Regions from separate parts of the Rhodococcus sp. CX genome, predicted to be linked through region 3. Evidence: riboswitches for the same ligand, from Rfam matches in the RefSeq annotation. Region 3 holds a riboswitch; each other region holds the start of a gene.

What was found. A riboswitch is a leader RNA that binds a small molecule or an ion and turns the genes downstream of it on or off. The one in region 3 is predicted to bind S-adenosylmethionine.
Region 1: linked by a shared signal. The riboswitch ahead of I0Q12_RS07640 (aminotransferase class V-fold PLP-dependent enzyme) and the one ahead of I0Q12_RS24940 (hypothetical protein) in region 3 are both predicted to bind S-adenosylmethionine.
Region 2: linked by a shared signal. The riboswitch ahead of I0Q12_RS23630 (homoserine O-acetyltransferase) and the one ahead of I0Q12_RS24940 (hypothetical protein) in region 3 are both predicted to bind S-adenosylmethionine.

The regions. Positions count from the first base shown of each region.
Region 1 covers NZ_JADZGH010000070.1:15,205-17,464, reverse strand. The annotation lists partial or broken gene I0Q12_RS32315 (AMP-binding protein) at 1-548, opposite strand, end outside; SAM riboswitch class IV at 742-858, shown strand; gene I0Q12_RS07640 (aminotransferase class V-fold PLP-dependent enzyme) at 924-2,237, shown strand.
Region 2 covers NZ_JADZGH010000214.1:24,401-26,660, forward strand. The annotation lists gene I0Q12_RS23625 (DUF3017 domain-containing protein) at 1-115, shown strand, start outside; gene I0Q12_RS23630 (homoserine O-acetyltransferase) at 112-1,242, opposite strand; SAM riboswitch class IV at 1,376-1,493, opposite strand; gene I0Q12_RS23635 (NADP-dependent isocitrate dehydrogenase) at 1,752-2,260, shown strand, end outside.
Region 3 covers NZ_JADZGH010000224.1:38,339-40,598, reverse strand. The annotation lists gene I0Q12_RS24945 (enoyl-CoA hydratase/isomerase family protein) at 1-731, shown strand, start outside; SAM riboswitch class IV at 787-899, shown strand; gene I0Q12_RS24940 (hypothetical protein) at 927-1,328, shown strand; gene I0Q12_RS24935 (SOS response-associated peptidase) at 1,392-2,108, opposite strand; gene I0Q12_RS24930 (DJ-1/PfpI family protein) at 2,216-2,260, shown strand, end outside.

The DNA of each region.
Region 1 (2,260 bases), on a different contig from region 3:
GCGGCGGCGTTGCGGTGCGTGACCGCGACGCCCTTCGGGGTGCCGGTCGACCCTGAGGTGAAGATGATCCAGGCGTCGTCGTCGAGCCGCGGTCCGCGGATCTGCGGATTCGCGGCCGCAGGTGCGGTGCCGGGGCCGATCCCGTTCTCGGTGACGATCGCGGTGACCCCCGCCTCCCCGAACACCAGCTCGGCTCGTTCGTCGGGATCGTCCGCGTCGACCGGAACGTACGCCGCGCCCGCGGCCAGCACCGACAGGATCGTGACGTACAGGTCCTTCGTGCCCGACGGCATGCGCACCCCGACCCGGTCGCCGGCGCCGACGCCCGCGTCGGTCAGTCGGTAGGCGCCGGCGACGATCTCCTCCGCCAGCTCCGCGTAGCTGAGCATGACCTTGCCGTCGTCGATCGCGGGGGCGTCGGGATGGGCGTCGGCGGTGCTGCGCAGGATGTCGACGAGGGTCCGCGCGGGAGGCGCGAACGAGGAGCGCAGGTACTCGTCCGGTATTCGAGCCGGCCGACCCGGATCCGTCTTGGGCTGGACAGACAATCTGCGTCCTTCTCTAGGTGTCGATGCGTGTGGCCGGTTGTCTCACGACCGGGTGGACGGCAGGTGAACTCCCTGCCGGCGGGGCGGTCGCTTCGACCGATTGTGCTCCGGACCATCGACTTCTCGCCTGTCGACCGCACGCGAAATGTTTCGGTTTGACAACAGCGGCGGCGTGCTGTCATCCTCTTCGGCAGGTCACGAGTACCAGCATCAAGCCCCGGCTCGCTGGTCGGCAACCCTCCTCCGCGGTGGGGTGCTCCGGGTGACGACCAGGCTGTGGTTCCAACACCGGACGCAGCAAGCGCGGACTCCGCCGGCGATCCATCATCGTCGTGGCGATCACCGACGGGTCCCTGGACAGACAAGGGATTACTGATGACTGCTGCAACGACCGCCACCTGCATCGCCCCCATCGCTCGCGTTTCCGGCTGTGACCTGCAGGTTCCGCTCGTCCAGGGCGGTACCTGCACCTACGCCAACTTCGACTACGCCGCGAGCGCTCCGGCCCTGGCCGCCGTCACCGACCGCATCGCCGAACTGCTGCCCTTCTACGCCAGCGTTCACCGCGGCGCCGGCTATGCCTCGCGTGTGACCACGGATGCCTACGAGAAGTGCCGGACCGTGGTCTCCGGATTCGTCGGCGCCGCCGACGACCAGGTCGTCGTGTTCACCCGCAACACCACCGATTCCCTGAACCTGCTCGCGACCGCCGTGCCCGGTGACGTCGTGCTCCTCGACATCGAGCACCACGCGAACCTGTTGCCGTGGAAGAACTCCCGCATCGTCGAGGCCGCCGACACGGTCGCCGGGACGGTCGAGCGACTCGCCGCGGAACTGCGCCGCGCGCCGGCCGCGCTGCTCGCGATCACCGGAGCCTCGAACGTCACCGGTGAGCTGCTGCCCATCGAGGAACTCGCGAACCTCGCGCACGAGTGCGGTGCCCGCATCCTCGTCGACGGCGCACAGTTGGTCCCGCACCGGCGCGTCGACCTCGCCGCGACCGACGTCGACTACCTCGCGTTCTCCGGTCACAAGACGTACGCGCCGTTCGGTGCCGGCGTCCTGGTCGGCCGTCGCGACTGGCTCGATGTGGCCGAGCCCTACCTCGCCGGTGGCGGCGCGGTGCGCGAGGTGCGCCTGGACCACACCGACTGGGCCTGCGCCCCGGCGCGCCACGAGGCCGGTTCGCCGAACGTGCTCGGCGCGGCCGCGATCGCGGCGGCCTGCGAAGCGCTCGCCGGTTTCGACGCCGACGCCGTCGCCCGCCACGAAGAGGAACTGAGCCGTCTGCTGGTCGAGGGTCTGCGCGAAATCGATGGCGTCGAACTGCTGCGCCTCTGGGAGGACTCGAGCGAGTCCGTCGGCATCGTGACCTTCACGGTCGCGGGCTACGAACCCGCCGAGGTCGCGGCGTACCTGTCAGCGGAGCACGGCATCGGCGTCCGCGACGGTCGTTTCTGCGCGCATCCGCTGCTCGCCCGCGTCGGCCGCGCCGGAGGTGCGGTGCGTGCCTCCCTCGGCCTGGGCAGCTCGTCCGCCGATGTGGAGCGTCTGGTCGGTGCCGTGCGTCGCCTCGTCGAGCACGGCCCGTCCTGGACCTACGCGAAGACCGACGGCCTGTGGGGCCCGTCCCCGGAGACCCGCCCGGGTCTCGCGGCGGAGGGCGCGGGCGCGTCGGAGTGCGTCTGATCACCCCGATCGACAATTTCCCA
Region 2 (2,260 bases), on a different contig from region 3:
GCAGGTCGGGGTGCTGGCCGTGCGCGGCAAACGATTCGATGTCGCGGCGATGCTCCTGGTGGGAGGGGCGATCGTGGCGCTTGCCGTCTCGATCGACCCTCTCGGAACCGGTTAGCCGCGTTCGACCAGGTCCATCAGTTCGACCAGGAGCTTGGCGACGGCGTCGGCCTCGGTGAGGAATCCGTCGTGCCCGTCCCGCGATTCGAGGACCCGCAGACCGTCGCAGTTGGGCAGCCCGTCGGCGATCTCCTGCTGCAGCCGCAGCGGGTACAGCCGATCGGAGCTGACGCCCGCGACGATCGTCGGAACCGGGGAAGCGGCGAGCGCAGCCTGGACTCCGCCCCGTTTACGCCCGACGTCGTGGCGGTTCATGGCCTCGGTGAGGACGACGTAGGTGCCGGGGTCGAACCGCGACACCAGCTTGTCGGCCTGGTGTTCGAGGTAGCTCTGCACGGCGTACCGTCCGCCCTGCCACGGATCCTCGTCGGCCTGAGGCGAATTCGCGTAGCGGGAGTCGAGTTCTTCCTCGGTGCGGTAGGTCAGGTGCGCGATGCGGCGCGCGATGCCCAGTCCCGCGTCCGGGCGGCGTCCGGTGCCGTAGTAGTCGCCGCCCTGCCAGTCGGGGTCGCCGGTGATGACGGCCATCTGCGTGGTCTGGGTGCCGATCTGGTCGGCGGTGGCGCGGGCGCCCACGGCGAGGATCAGCGAGGCCCGGACCCGGTCCGGATGGGTCACGATCCACTCGAGCGTGCGCATGCCACCCATGGATCCGCCGGTGACGGCGGCGAGGGTCTCGATGCCGAGCGTGTCGAGCAGCGCGGCCTCGGCGGCGACCTGATCGCGGATGGTGATCTGCGGGAAGCGTGACCCCCACGGCTTGCCGTCCGGTGCGATGCTGCCCGGACCGGTGCTGCCGCGGCAGCCTCCGAGCACGTTGGACGCCACGACGCACCAGCGGTTGGTGTCGATGGGGGCGCCCGGCCCGACCATGCCGGTCCACCACCCGGGTGAGGGGTGATCCGGTCCGGCAGGTCCGGTGATGTGCGAATCCCCGGTGAGGGCGTGCTCGACCAGGACGACGTTGTCGCGGGCGGGGGAGAGGGCTCCCCAGCGCTGCACCGCGAGCGTGACGTTCGGGAGCGTCTCACCGTTCTCCAGCGACAGCGCGCCGATGTCGACCAGGCCGAGACGGCCGTCCTCGGGAGGAAGGTCGACGTATCGCCGTTCGGTGCCCGCCGTCAAGACGCTGCCGCCTCGACGACGACGGTGGGGGTGGCGGTGTTGGTCATCATGTCCTTCTGGGCGGGCGGCGGGTGGTCGGGTCGGATCTACGCGCGACAGCTCATGATCACAACTCTCATGGTCACTACCTCCCTGTACAGGCTTGCCGCCCGACCTGTGCGCCGAACGGCCCGGTCCTCACCCGGAGCACCCCACCCTGACCGGAGGGTTGCCGACCAGCAAGCCGGGGCTCGATGCTGGCACTCATGACCTGAACGGCAAGTTTAGCGGCTCGCTCCGTCGGGCCGGAAGCCGGGCCGTGCGCCCCGCTGACCAGCACAAAGTTACCGGCCGGTAGTGAAACCCGCGCTTTGCGCTGCCGACGAATAGCAGTACGCTTGTCTTGTTTGGCACGTGTTCCCGCGCGTGTGAACACGTCCATGCTCAGATCCCTGAGCAGTGAGAAGCCGTACTCACAAAGTGCGGTCGATTCGGGCCGAGGAAACGTCCTAGGAGGACACGAAGCGCACATGTCCAAGATCAAGGTTGAAGGCAAGGTCGTCGAACTCGACGGCGACGAGATGACCCGCATCATCTGGCAGTTCATCAAAGACAAGCTGATCCACCCTTACCTGGATGTCGATCTCGAGTACTACGACCTCGGAATCGAGCACCGCGACGCGACCGACGATCAGGTCACGATCGACGCGGCGAACGCCATCAAGAAGCACGGCGTCGGCGTCAAGTGCGCCACGATCACCCCGGACGAGGCGCGCGTCGAGGAATTCGGCCTCAAGAAGATGTGGCGCTCGCCCAACGGCACGATCCGAAACATCCTCGGCGGCACCATCTTCCGCGCCCCGATCATCATCTCCAACGTGCCCCGCCTGGTTCCGGGCTGGACCAAGCCGGTGATCGTCGGCCGTCACGCGTTCGGCGACCAGTACCGCGCCACCGACTTCAAGGTCCCCGGCGCCGGCACCGTCACGATCACCTTCACGCCCGAGGACGGCAGCGAGCCGATCCAGCACGAGGTGTG
Region 3 (2,260 bases):
TGCTGCGGGGCGCCGACGGTGTGTTCAGTACCGGGGCCGATATGAACAACGCATATGGGTGGTATGGCACGAAGGGTGAGTGGGACCGTTCGCAGAAGAGCCGGCCCAGCCAGCGGCGCCGTCTCACCGTCGACCGCAAGACATTCGGCTTCTACCACGAGTTCCTGGGCTATCCGAAGGTCACGGTGGGGGAGATCAGCGGTTACGCGCTCGGTGGTGGGTTCGAGATGGCACTGATGACCGACATCTCCGTGATCGCGCGGGACACCCGCATCGGGATGCCCGCGACCCGGTTCCTCGGCCCGGCACTGGGCAGCCTGCACATGTTCTTCCACCGGCTCGGACCGGTGCTCGCGCGCCGGCTGCTGCTGACCGGCGACATCGTCGACGCCGCGTCCGTCGAACACCTCGGCGTGTTCACCGAGACATGCGAGCCCGGTGCGGTCACCGCTCGCGCCCGGTACTGGGCGGAGAAGGCCGCGAAGATGCCCGCCGACGGCGTCGTCATCGCGAAGGAGGCGTTCCGGCTCGTCGAGCAGAGTCAGGCCTACCAGGGCGAGGAGGTCGCGAGCTATCTGTTCCACGCCTTCGGCACGAACCTGCAGTTCGGGCCTGGTGAGTTCAACTTCGTCAAGACGAGGGCCGAACACGGGACCAAGGAGGCATTCCGCCTGCGCGACGAGCACTTCCACGTCCCCGATCCCGGCGGCTCCGCCGCCGGTGTGCATTAGTGGCGGTTGGGGTCGCCACAAAACCACACCGAGGGGATGCGGTACAGTGACGGTGCTTCACGAGTTGCCGTCGCCAAGCCCCGACTGGACGGCACACCAACCCCACGCTCGCGGGTGGTTCGGGTGACGAAGCGGTCCGAGACCGACCGGCTCGGACAGGAGCGCCCCGTCCCGGGGCTTACCCGGAGGAACACGATGATCCTTGTCGCTCGTTCGATCGTCCGCACCGCCGTCACGTGCCGCTCGTACCACGACGGCCATCACGTCCATCACATCCGTGCTCGGCACGCCCTCGCGGACCGCGATCTCGCGGTGCACGTGCTCGTCGAGATCGTCGACGGAAAAACCGTGCAATTGTCCTGGGACGGAAACAGAGTCGAGTTCCAGCACCACGACGTCGACGCGATCGCCCAGGCTCTCGACCTCGGCGGTGACATCGGCGAATGGATCCCGCGATGGCGCGTGCTCGTTCTGCCCGGCCGGGAACCGGAGGACCGCACCGTGTTCACGCTGAGCGATTCGGAGCACTGGTCCGACTGCACCTCGCCGAAACCGGAGACGGGCCCTATCGGGCAGGTGCTGAATGCACTCGTGTGAGCGGGACCGGCGGAACTCGGTGTAGGAAAGGTGTTTCCGCCCGCCGACGGGATCGGGTCGCCGTCACGGGTTCACCGGAAGCAGTAGCTCCGGGGAGTTGTTGCGCGGATTGTTCACCGCGGTGCTCACCTCGTACGGGTGCAGATGCGGCTCCGGGATCGAGTTGAGCAGGGCTTCGACGTCGTCGCGATCGGTGAGGGTCGGGTCGAGCCACGGGTCGATGAACGACTCCGGCAGCAACACGGGGGAGCGGTCGTGGATGTGCCCGGCCGCGTCGGTCGCCGGTCGGGTGAGCACAGTGCACGTCCACAGCCACCTGTTCGGATCGTCCTCGGGTAGTTCCGGATTCGGCCACAATTCGTACAGGCCGGCCATCGCGAGCGGTTTGTCGGCGTGGAGGAAGAACGGGATCTTCTTGCCGTTCTCGTCCTTCAGCCACTCGAAGTAGCCGTCGGCCGGCAGAATGCAGCGCCGACGTGCCGCGGCCGCTTTGAACGCGGGTTTGCTCGTGACGGTCTCGGAGCGCGCGTTGATCATGCGGGAACCGATCTTCGGGTCCTTCGCCCAGAACGGAACCAGCCCCCACCTGATCGTGCTGTTGAGCTGCCGCACCGGCTCGGCGTCGGGTTCGTCGCGCGGGGCGCGTTCGAGCACGACGTTCACCCGCTGGGTGGGGGCGATGTTGTACGACGGGGGCAGTTCGTCACCGACCGTGGCTGCGGTTTCGTACGCCGCGATCAGGTCGTCGCGGGTGCTCGTGCTCGCATAGCGTCCACACATCGGTGCGCTCCTTCCCGTGGTTCGGCTCTCGTCCCATCCTGCCGGAACGGCGGACGATCGGTGGTGATGTCGTCCGGGGCACGCCGACGTCGTGCAAGACTCGGAAGGTGACCGGATCGGCAACGCGCAGCGTCTCCATCGTCCTGTTCGAC